DNA from 2 places in the Psychrobacillus sp. FSL K6-2836 genome. Region 1 is predicted to be linked to the other one. Evidence: a T-box and tRNA genes for the amino acid it is inferred to sense, from the RefSeq annotation. Region 1 holds a T-box; the other holds one or more tRNA genes.
What was found. The T-box of region 1 lies ahead of pheS (phenylalanine--tRNA ligase subunit alpha). A T-box ahead of a tRNA ligase gene usually reads a tRNA of that ligase, here a tRNA-Phe.
Positions count from the first base shown of each region.

Region 2: it encodes a tRNA-Phe, which carries the amino acid that the T-box ahead of pheS (phenylalanine--tRNA ligase subunit alpha) is inferred to sense. The anticodon was not compared.

Region 1 covers NZ_JBBOOM010000001.1:3,795,886-3,801,591, reverse strand. The annotation lists gene pheT (phenylalanine--tRNA ligase subunit beta) at 1-166, opposite strand, end outside; gene pheS (phenylalanine--tRNA ligase subunit alpha) at 180-1,217, opposite strand; T-box leader at 1,395-1,628, opposite strand; gene MKY37_RS18385 (TrmH family RNA methyltransferase) at 1,812-2,576, opposite strand; gene sspI (small acid-soluble spore protein SspI) at 2,667-2,876, shown strand; gene MKY37_RS18375 (FAD-binding oxidoreductase) at 3,076-4,470, shown strand; gene argF (ornithine carbamoyltransferase) at 4,726-5,691, opposite strand.
Region 2 covers NZ_JBBOOM010000001.1:3,239,498-3,245,203, reverse strand. The annotation lists gene MKY37_RS15545 (nuclear transport factor 2 family protein) at 1-274, shown strand, start outside; gene MKY37_RS15540 (MBL fold metallo-hydrolase) at 479-1,327, shown strand; tRNA gene MKY37_RS15535 (tRNA-Leu) at 1,674-1,756, opposite strand; tRNA gene MKY37_RS15530 (tRNA-Cys) at 1,790-1,863, opposite strand; tRNA gene MKY37_RS15525 (tRNA-Gly) at 1,875-1,949, opposite strand; tRNA gene MKY37_RS15520 (tRNA-Gln) at 1,957-2,028, opposite strand; tRNA gene MKY37_RS15515 (tRNA-His) at 2,030-2,105, opposite strand; tRNA gene MKY37_RS15510 (tRNA-His) at 2,144-2,219, opposite strand; tRNA gene MKY37_RS15505 (tRNA-Trp) at 2,246-2,319, opposite strand; tRNA gene MKY37_RS15500 (tRNA-Tyr) at 2,329-2,412, opposite strand; tRNA gene MKY37_RS15495 (tRNA-Thr) at 2,420-2,495, opposite strand; tRNA gene MKY37_RS15490 (tRNA-Phe) at 2,505-2,580, opposite strand; tRNA gene MKY37_RS15485 (tRNA-Asp) at 2,716-2,791, opposite strand; tRNA gene MKY37_RS15480 (tRNA-Met) at 2,795-2,869, opposite strand; tRNA gene MKY37_RS15475 (tRNA-Val) at 2,906-2,981, opposite strand; tRNA gene MKY37_RS15470 (tRNA-Glu) at 3,150-3,224, opposite strand; tRNA gene MKY37_RS15465 (tRNA-Ser) at 3,249-3,340, opposite strand; tRNA gene MKY37_RS15460 (tRNA-Asn) at 3,346-3,420, opposite strand; rRNA gene rrf (5S ribosomal RNA) at 3,429-3,544, opposite strand; rRNA gene MKY37_RS15450 (23S ribosomal RNA) at 3,662-5,706, opposite strand, start outside.

The DNA.
Region 1 (5,706 bases):
TCACTTTTTCTTTCACATAACCAACGACAACATTTGTCATTCCTTGAGAACGATCAATCACAGCATCTACTTCGATACCTGAGCGTGTGATCTTTTCTCCTAAATCTTTTGGATCTAATCCTTGTGTATTTACATATTCTGATAACCATTTCGTCGAAACTAACATATCATATTCCTCCTTACACTTCTGTTCGGTGGAATTGCGTTAAGAAACGCACATCATTCGTATAGAAATGACGAATATCTTCCACTCCATATTTCAACATTGCAATACGCTCTGGACCCATACCAAATGCAAAGCCAGAAAGCTTTTTAGAATCATACCCAGCCATTTCTAAAACGTTTGGATGAACCATACCAGCGCCTAAAATTTCAATCCACCCTGTTTTCTTACAAACATTACAGCCATCGCCACCACATTTGAAGCAAGAAATATCCATTTCCACAGAAGGCTCCGTGAATGGGAAAAAGCTTGGACGTAGACGAATTTCACGATCGTCCCCGAACATTTTCTTTGCAAATATCGAAAGAGTACCTTTAAGATCGCTCATGCGAATATTTTCACCAATTACCAGTCCTTCAATTTGTGTAAATTGATGTGAATGAGTCGCGTCATCATTATCACGACGATACACTTTACCTGGACAAATAATTTTAATCGGTTGACCTTCTTTTGCTTCCATCGTACGTGCTTGAACTGGAGACGTATGTGTACGTAAAAGAATATCTTCCGAAATATAGAAAGAATCCTGCATATCACGAGCTGGATGACCTTTTGGTAAATTCAACGCTTCGAAATTGTAATAGTCTTTCTCCACTTCTGGACCTTCCGCTATTTCATAGCCCATACTTATAAATAAATCTTCAATCTCCTCTACTACTCGAGTAAGTGGGTGATGGTTTCCGGTCTTCACTGGACGACCCGGTAATGTTACATCAATCGATTCTTTTTCTAGTTGTTCATTAATAGCCTGTTCTTGAAGTAAAGTCATACGTGCTTCCAATACAGTAGTTACTTCTTCACGTACTACATTTACTAGTGCACCCATTTTCGGACGTTCTTCTGCGGGAAGTTTGCCCATTCCTTTTAGTAGATCCGTAATCGGACCTTTTTTTCCTAAGTAGGCAACACGTACGTCATTTAGTTCTTTGACTGTGCCTGAAGCCGCAATTTTTTGTAATACTTCTTCTTTTAACTGTTGAAGTTGTGCTTCCATGTGTAATACTCTCTCCTTTTCATTCAAATTCGCCTTGGATTTGCGTCCAGATTTTGTATCCAGCTTGCCTCGATAAACTCCTTTACAAAATCTGTGACATCCGTCGGAGGTTGTTTAATTTAAATTAGCATGTTTTTGGCTGATTAATATTAAACAATAAAAAATCCCCGCCCCTATAAAAGGGACGAGGACTAATTTCGCGGTACCACCCTGATTATTGCACAAAAATAAGTGCAATCACTCAATTCGACTAACGGCTCTACACCGGCACACCTTTACAGCAATTGCTGGTCCCGGTGGCAGCTAACGGGGTGAACTTCTATATGCATTCTCCATTTACACTTTCAGTCAAGGTGTAAAATCCCTCTATTTCGAATGATCATATATACTTTTCCCGATTACAGCTTTTATCTATCAAATTATATCCATTATACGGACTTTTACATTTTTCTTCAAGTCTGATTTATTCAGAAATATATAAAAATAATAGTACTACTACATTTGCGCACAACTACAAAGTGGTATTTCAGTTCCAGGCGGACGCTTTCCACTCCAATCAATAAACAATTAACAATTAGATAACATGGTCTAAAATTATTTTAATGTAAGTCCATATAACAGAATTCCCGTAGCTACTGCAACGTTTAATGATTCTGCTTGTCCTAATAAAGGAACAATAATATTTTGGTCAGTTTGCCCGAGAAGTTCGGTATTAATACCGCTTCCTTCATTTCCGACGATTAACGCAAATGATTCTTCTTTTTTCACTTCATTAAAAGGTGTAGAATTTTCAAACGCTGTACCATAAACTGTTACTTTTCGTTCTTTCAATTTCTCTACCCAATCAGAGAGATCTCCTTTAATGATTGGCAAATGAAAGTGAGATCCCTGTGCGGAACGCAAAGTTTTCGAATTATAGGCATCTGCAGATCCTTTTCCAAGAATAACAGCATCAATTCCCGCTGCATCTGCAGTACGAATCATTGTGCCGATATTTCCCGGATCCTGCACAGCATCTACTAATAATAGACGATTCCAGTTAACATATTCTTCTTCATTCACAGTTTGTTGCTTGCAATGCGCAAATATTCCTTGCGTATGCTCGGTTTCAGCTAGCTCTTTTTTTATCAAGTCATTTATTTCTACAACTTCTATATTCTCAATCTCCCAATTGCCTGGAACTTCTGCTGTATCACTTATCATGATGGTGAGTACATTTTCTTTTTGCTTTATAGCTTCTTCTACTAAATGATACCCTTCCATAATGAATTCGCCTGTTTTGTCGCGTTCTTTTCTAACACTTAATAGTTTTTTCCAATGCTTTACTAAAGAATTTTGAGGAGATTCAATACGTTTCATATATATGTGACCGCCTTTTTTATATAAGTGTAACAAAATCATGTATAGCTGGCGAGAGTTTGGGGAAGATAATTACGAGGAGTGATGAAAATGGATTTTCAAATTAGAGAAGCTATTACCGCTAATATGAAAGGTCATACGGCAACAGACATTCGAGGTGTAGTAGAAGACGCTATTCAAAGAGGCGAAGAACATTTACTACCTGGGCTAGGTGTGTTTTTCGAAAAATGGTGGAACATGACAGACGAATCGAACAAGCAATCTGTATTAAACGAATTGGCAACTGCGTTCGCTAAATGATACAATCCCGTGAAGAAATTGAACTCTTCGCGGGATTTTTCAATTTTTAATAATACATTTTGGAGACATTCATTATATTATTATATCCATTAAATACATAATATACGTTTACCTTTTTAAAATAACTGCTTATAATTGTGTTATTGGAATTATTTTAAAATTCCGATATACATTTCATAATATTAAAGAGGCGAATAATATGAGTATATCCATTGATAATATTGTACTAGAATTAAAGAAGCTATTAACAGATGAACAAGTTTCGGTCAATCTAACTGTGAGAGAATTACATAGCAAAGACGAGTCGTATCATGAGGCAAGTCTTCCGGACATAGTTGTTTTTCCAAAAAATACGGATGAAGTTAGTCAAATTATGAAGTTAGCTAACAATTACCAAATCCCAGTTGTCCCTTTTGGTCGTGGCTCCAGCTTAGAGGGTCATATAATCCCCTATGATAATGGAATTACAATCGATTTTTCATTGATGGATAAAATTTTGGAGGTCCGTGAAAGTGACCTGCTTGTAAAGGTGCAGCCTGGTGTAACACGAACACAATTAAACAAAGAGCTAAAAAAATATGGATTATTCTTCTCCGTAGATCCCGGAGCAGATGCAACACTAGGTGGAATGGCTGCTACTAATGCAAGTGGAACAACCACAGTCAAATATGGTGTAATGCGTGATCAGGTTCGTGATTTGGAGGTTGTGCTTGCAGATGGAACTGTTATGCACACAGGAAGCTTAGCAGCAAAATCAGCATCAGGGTTACATTTGAATGGACTATTCGTAGGTTCAGAGGGGACGCTTGGTTGTTTTACAGAACTAACACTAAGAGTATACGGCATTCCTGAATTTACAACTGCAGCAAGAGCCGTCTTCCCTACCGTTCAAAATGCTGTAGAAGCAGTTACCTCCATTTTACAGGCAGGAATTCCAATCGCAAGAGTAGAATTAGTCGATGAGGAATCTATCCGTCAAGTAAATCATTATAATGATATGAATTACGCTGAAAGGCCCACACTATTTTTGGAATTTGACGGCAATGAAGCAGGGTTAAAACAAGATGTCGAGTTTACCAAAGAAATAATGGAAGATCATGGCTGCGAAGAAATCCAATTTGAAACAGATAATACAGCTCGTACTAAGCTATGGGACGCAAGACATAACCTAGCATATGCCTATATTCACGGGAATGTTGGAAAAAAAATGATGATTACGGATGTTTGCGTTCCTATCTCAGAACTTGCCGAAGCAGTGATATTTGCGCGAAAAGAATTACATTCCAATGGGCTTACTGGCGGTATTACAGGGCATGTGGGAGATGGTAATTTCCATTCAATCATAATGATTGATATGAATGATGCAGAGGAAGTTGCCAAGGCAGATAAATATAATGAAAAAATAGTTCATTATGCTTTAGAGCGTAACGGAACATGTACAGGAGAGCATGGTGTTGGTATTGGTAAACAAAAATACCAAGCTTTAGAGCATGGAACAGCATTACAGGTGATGGAAAAGATTAAAATTGCTCTTGACCCAAACAATATATTAAACCCACGTAAGAATGTTAATATTGGAGATTCAGGCGAGTAAAAGAAATTATTGGTTTCTACTAGTAAGTTAAAGCACATATTGGCATATAGCACTAATCTAAAAAAGGCTGTCTTACTCGTCGAATTAATCGACTTGTGGACAGTCTTTTCATGTAATAAAGAGTGATTCAGCGTCTCCCGAATCACTCTTCCTATGTAGTGATGAAGTTATCCATCTTGATAAACGACATCACATTGTATATATAATTCCAAACAAAGAGACAAACCCTGTCTTCCCCATTTGTTGATACTTAATTTAAGCCATGACTGATGCAAGCACCGCTTTTTGTGCATGCAAGCGATTTTCTGCTTGTTGGAAAATGTACGAGTTCGTACCATCAATTACAGTGCTTGCAACCTCTTCTTCACGATGGGCTGGTAAGCAATGTAAAAACATATAATCATCTTTTGCATTTGCAACTAGCTCCTCATTAATTTGGAAATCTTTAAAATCAGCAAGTCGTTTAGCTGTTTCCTCTTCTTGACCCATTGACGTCCATACATCTGTATACACAACGTCTGCATTTACAGCAGCTTCAACAGGATCATTAGAAACGAACAGAGAGCCACCATTTGCTAGTGCAATTGATTTAGCTTTTTCTATTATTTGTGTATTAGCTTCATAGCCAACTGGAGTTGCTACGGAAATATGCATCCCCATATAGGCAGCTGCTATAACTAGTGAATGCGCAACATTATTTCCATCACCTATATATGCTAGCTTCAGTCCAGACGTATATCCCTTCACTTCATGAATCGTTAAAATGTCTGCAAGTGCTTGGCATGGATGATAAATATCTGTTAATCCATTAATCACAGGAATACTAGCATGCTCGGCAAGCTCTTTAACCATTTCATGTGAATTTGCACGGATCATGATTCCATCTAAATAACCAGATAATACATGCCCAGTGTCGTAGACAGATTCACCGCGACCGATTTGTAAATCACGCGCATTCATGAACATGCCATTACCACCTAATTGCTTCATACCTACTTCAAAGGAAATTCTTGTACGTGTTGAATGTTTTTCAAAAATCATCCCTAACGTTTTCCCTTCAAGTAAAGGAGGACATTTTCCAGCTTTCGTTAGCGTCTTCAAATCAACAGCCAACTGTATTAAGTCGCTTACCTCCTCCTTTGAGTAATCTAAAAGTGTCAATAAGTCTTTCCCCTTTAAACTATCCACTACTTTTAAATTCACCCATTCAAGTAACTTCATTTATAAAAACTCCTT
Region 2 (5,706 bases), 560 kb from region 1:
TCATCATAACCCATTTTTCCCAGGTGATGCCAAATCTCTAATGATAGCAATGGAAGAAAATGCTGCCAAAAACCCTAATAAAAGATTTGAAGTAAAATTTGCGATTCAAGAAAAAGATATGGTTACGGTTTATTCACACATAAAACAAAATCCAGATGATCTTGGAGCAGCTGTAGTACATATCTTTCGTTTCAAAGATAACCAAATCGTTGAAATGTGGGATGTAGGTCAGCTGATACCTGAGGATTCTCCTAATAAGAATGGAATGTTTTAATAAAAACTAGAATACAAAAAAACACTCACAAATGTTGACTTAACAATTTTGTGAGTGTTTTTTTATATACCGTTAATAGATACTCTTCTTTGATAACAGCGAAAGAGAAAGATGAATTTGAAGACACTTCTAGCATTGTTTTGTCACTTCTATAAATAGTAGTATATAATGAACGTTACAACATTTTTAAAGGAGTACGAATTCATGCAAACATTAGAAAAACTTTCCGATCGGCTCTTTTATCTGCCTCCATATCAAAAAACAGATCGACCGATATTAGCTGCTATTGTAGGGGACAATCAGACATTATTGATTGATGCTGGGAATTCTTCTAATCACGCTAAATATTTTAAAGAGCAATTAGCTTCTTATCATGTCACCGGAGATATTCTGGTTCTCACACATTGGCATTGGGATCATGTATTTGGCTTAAGTGAAATGGATATGCCTTCAATTGCCAATTTCATGACCTACGACAAAGTAAAAGAACTACAAGAGTTATCATGGGAAGACAAGGAGTTGGATGGACGTGTCGAAACAGGGATTGAAATTCCGTTTTGTGCAGACGCGATAAAGCTAGAGCTTGGAAGTGTGCGAGAGGTTATCATACCAAATCCCACTATCATTTTTGAAAAGCGATTAAAACTAAATATCGGTGGGGTTACCTGTATCATTGAACATGTTGGTGGAGATCATTCATCTGATTCGAATCTCATTTATATACCGGAGGAAAAAACGCTATTTCTTGGTGATTGCCTCTATGCAAATATGTACGCAGAAAAGTGGCATTATACCATTGAAAAAATGTATAGCCTTCTGGGGAAGATTAAAGATTATGATGCAGAAATCTACTTCTTATCTCATCATCCAGCACCTTTGACAAAGGATGAGTTTGCTTCCTTTGTTTCATTATTGAAGACAAGCGCTGAATTAACGAATAAGCATAAAGGGAAAATAGAGGCAATTGAAGCAGAAATGTCCTCTCATTTTGGACGTAACTTAACCGAAGACGATTTAGAAATAATCACGTACTTTGTAGATGGTTATGCGTAACATGCATCGAAGTTTTACACATTACAAATTTTCCCAACAAGAAAGCTTACTTCTTCAAATATAGAATAATAGTGAGATGTACTCTCTTTGGATAAGTAATGTGAGATTTTCACCTTGCACTTCAGCGAAATGATTTCACCTTTGGTAGCAAGAATACTATTGGATACCAAAGGTGTTTAGTTTGCAGTTTTAGCCATGGGGGTCTCAATCAAGTAATATGGATGGACAAGAGATGCGTGATTGAGCTCTACTAATACAGTAAAAGTTGGATTACAAAAAAACACTCACAAATGTTGATTAAACAACTTTGTGAGTGTTTTTATTAAAACGTGTTTGTTTCTAATGATACCGGTGGTCGGGGTCGAACCGACACATCCAGAGGATACGGGATTTTGAGTCCCGCGCGTCTGCCAATTCCGCCACACCGGCAAAAATAAAATACTAGGCAGTTTTTTAAAAAATTGGAGGCGGCAACCGGATTTGAACCGGTGATAAAGGTGTTGCAGACCTGTGCCTTACCACTTGGCTATGCCGCCGAAAAAGTAATTGGAGCGGAAGACGAGGTTCGAACTCGCGACCCCCACCTTGGCAAGGTGGTGTTCTACCACTGAACTACTTCCGCAAAAAAACTGGGGTACCTGGATTCGAACCAGGGCATGATGGAATCAAAATCCATTGCCTTACCGCTTGGCTATACCCCAATGGGGCGACTGATGGGAATTGAACCCACGAATGCCGGAATCACAATCCGGTGCGTTAACCACTTCGCCACAACCGCCATAAATAAATAAAAAAAGAGCTAACTCAATAGGAATATGGGGCGACTGATGGGAATTGAACCCACGAATGCCGGAATCACAATCCGGTGCGTTAACCACTTCGCCACAACCGCCATTATTCAAAGTTAACTTATACATTTGGCAGGGGCAGTAGGAATCGAACCCACATCAAAGGTTTTGGAGACCTCTATTCTACCGTTAAACTATGCCCCTATTAAAAACTGGTGGTGGGGGACGGATTCGAACCGCCGAACCCGAAGGAGCGGATTTACAGTCCGCCGCGTTTAGCCACTTCGCTACCCCACCACTATAGTGGTGCCGGAAAAAGGACTTGAACCCTCAACCTACTGATTACAAGTCAGTTGCTCTACCAATTGAGCTATTCCGGCGTTTAAATATGGTGGCTCAGGACGGAATCGAACCGCCGACACAAGGATTTTCAGTCCTTTGCTCTACCGACTGAGCTACTGAGCCTTCTTCGATTTACGCTAAGCGGCGCATCTCTTTGTCAGCTTCACTCACTCTGTCAGTCACGTATTTTAATACGTTCCTTCTTTCGCTCGATTGCTTCCTCGACCTGCTTGCTTATCCTAAACCTTAAATAATAAATGGCGGTCCCGACCGGGATCGAACCGGCGATCTCCTGCGTGACAGGCAGGCATGTTAACCGCTACACCACGGGACCATTTGGTTGCGGGGACAGGATTTGAACCTGCGACCTTCGGGTTATGAGCCCGACGAGCTACCACTGCTCCACCCCGCGACAATAGAATACTTACTAATTTATTTCTTAAAGAAATGGTGGAGGATGACGGGCTCGAACCGCCGACCCTCTGCTTGTAAGGCAGATGCTCTCCCAGCTGAGCTAATCCTCCTGGGTAAAATTACGATAAGCTTCGCATCTCTGCGTCAATTTCATTCGTTCAATCAGTCACGTATATAAATACGCTCCCTCATTCTCTCAATTGTTTCCTGAATCTACTCGCTTCTCCTAATTTACATAAGATAAGCTTCGCATCTCTGCGTCAAATTGATTGAAATAATGGTGACCCCTACGGGATTCGAACCCGTGTTACCGCCGTGAAAGGGCGGTGTCTTAACCGCTTGACCAAGGGGCCATTCTTTTATGTGGAAAACTTATCTGGCGGAGAGCAAGGGATTTGAACCCTTGAGACAGTTTAACCCGCCTACACGATTTCCAATCGTGCTCCTTCGGCCACTCGGACAGCTCTCCTTAAATGGCTCCGAAGGTAGGACTCGAACCTACGACCAATCGATTAACAGTCGATTGCTCTACCACTGAGCTACTTCGGAATAATACAGCCTAGCGACGTCCTACTCTCACAGGGGGAGACCCCCAACTACCATCGGCGCTGAAGAGCTTAACTTCCGTGTTCGGTAAGGGAACGGGTGTGACCTCTTCGCCATCATCACTAGACATTATTAATTTGAAAGACAATATTTATTATACCAAAACTATATATTATTTCAAGCTTTTTTTATATTTTTTTTGTACTTTCAAAACTGGATAAACGACATTGGAACTGAAACAAATTTGGTTAAGTCCTCGATCGATTAGTATTCGTCAGCTGCACGTGTCGCCACGCTTCCACCCCGAACCTATCTACCTCATCGTCTTTGAGGGATCTTACTTACTTGCGTAATGGGAAATCTCATCTTGAGGGGGGCTTCGTGCTTAGATGCTTTCAGCACTTATCCCGTCCACACATAGCTACCCAGCGATGCTCTTGGCAGAACAACTGGTACACCAGCGGTGTGTCCATCCCGGTCCTCTCGTACTAAGGACAGCTCCTCTCAAATTTCCTACGCCCACGACGGATAGGGACCGAACTGTCTCACGACGTTCTGAACCCAGCTCGCGTACCGCTTTAATGGGCGAACAGCCCAACCCTTGGGACCGACTACAGCCCCAGGATGCGATGAGCCGACATCGAGGTGCCAAACCTCCCCGTCGATGTGGACTCTTGGGGGAGATAAGCCTGTTATCCCCGGGGTAGCTTTTATCCGTTGAGCGATGGCCCTTCCATGCGGAACCACCGGATCACTAAGCCCGTCTTTCGACCCTGCTCGACTTGTAGGTCTCGCAGTCAAGCTCCCTTCTGCCTTTACACTCTTCGAATGATTTCCAACCATTCTGAGGGAACCTTTGGGCGCCTCCGTTACACTTTAGGAGGCGACCGCCCCAGTCAAACTACCCGCCTGACACTGTCTCCTACCCGGGTTACGGGTATGGGTTAGAATTTCAATACAACCAGGGCAGTATCCCACCGACGCCTCCTCCGAAGCTGGCGCTCCGGGCTCTATGGCTCCTGCCTATCCTGTACAAGTTGCACCAAAATTCAATATCAAGCTATAGTAAAGCTCCACGGGGTCTTTCCGTCCTGTCGCGGGTAACCTGCATCTTCACAGGTACTATAATTTCACCGAGTCTCTCGTTGAGACAGTGCCCAGATCGTTACGCCTTTCGTGCGGGTCGGAACTTACCCGACAAGGAATTTCGCTACCTTAGGACCGTTATAGTTACGGCCGCCGTTTACTGGGGCTTCAATTCGCACCTTCGCTTGCGCTAAGCACTCCTCTTAACCTTCCAGCACCGGGCAGGCGTCAGCCCCTATACTTCACCTTACGGTTTTGCAGAGACCTGTGTTTTTGCTAAACAGTCGCCTGGGCCTATTCACTGCGGCTCTTCAAGGCTATTCACCCTAAAGAGCACCCCTTCTCCCGAAGTTACGGGGTCATTTTGCCGAGTTCCTTAACGAGAGTTCTCTCGCTCACCTTAGGATTCTCTCCTCGACTACCTGTGTCGGTTTGCGGTACGGGCACCTATCACCTCGCTAGAGGCTTTTCTTGGCAGTGTGAAATCAGGAACTCCGGACATACGTCCTCGCCATCACAGCTCAATGTTATAGAATGCGGATTTGCCTACATTCACACCTTACTGCTTGGACATGCATAACCAACAGCATGCTTACCCTATCCTTCTGCGTCCCCCCATTACTCAAACGGTGGTTTGGTGGTACAGGAATATCAACCTGTTATCCATCGCCTACGCCTATCGGCCTCGGCTTAGGTCCCGACTAACCCTGAGCGGACGAGCCTTCCTCAGGAAACCTTAGTCATACGGTGGACGGGATTCTCACCCGTCTTTCGCTACTCATACCGGCATTCTCACTTCTAAGCGCTCCACCAGTCCTTCCGGTCTGACTTCAACGCCCTTAGAACGCTCTCCTACCACTGATACCAAAGGTATCAATCCACAGCTTCGGTGATTTGTTTAGCCCCGATACATTTTCGGCGCAGCGTCACTCGACCAGTGAGCTATTACGCACTCTTTAAATGATGGCTGCTTCTAAGCCAACATCCTGGTTGTCTAAGCAACGCCACATCCTTTTCCACTTAACAAATACTTTGGGACCTTAGCTGGTGGTCTGGGCTGTTTCCCTCTTGACTACGGATCTTATCACTCGCAGTCTGACTCCCAAACATAAATCATTGGCATTCGGAGTTTGTCTGAATTCGGTAACCCGGGATGGGCCCCTAGTCCAAACAGTGCTCTACCTCCAAGATTCTAACGTTTGA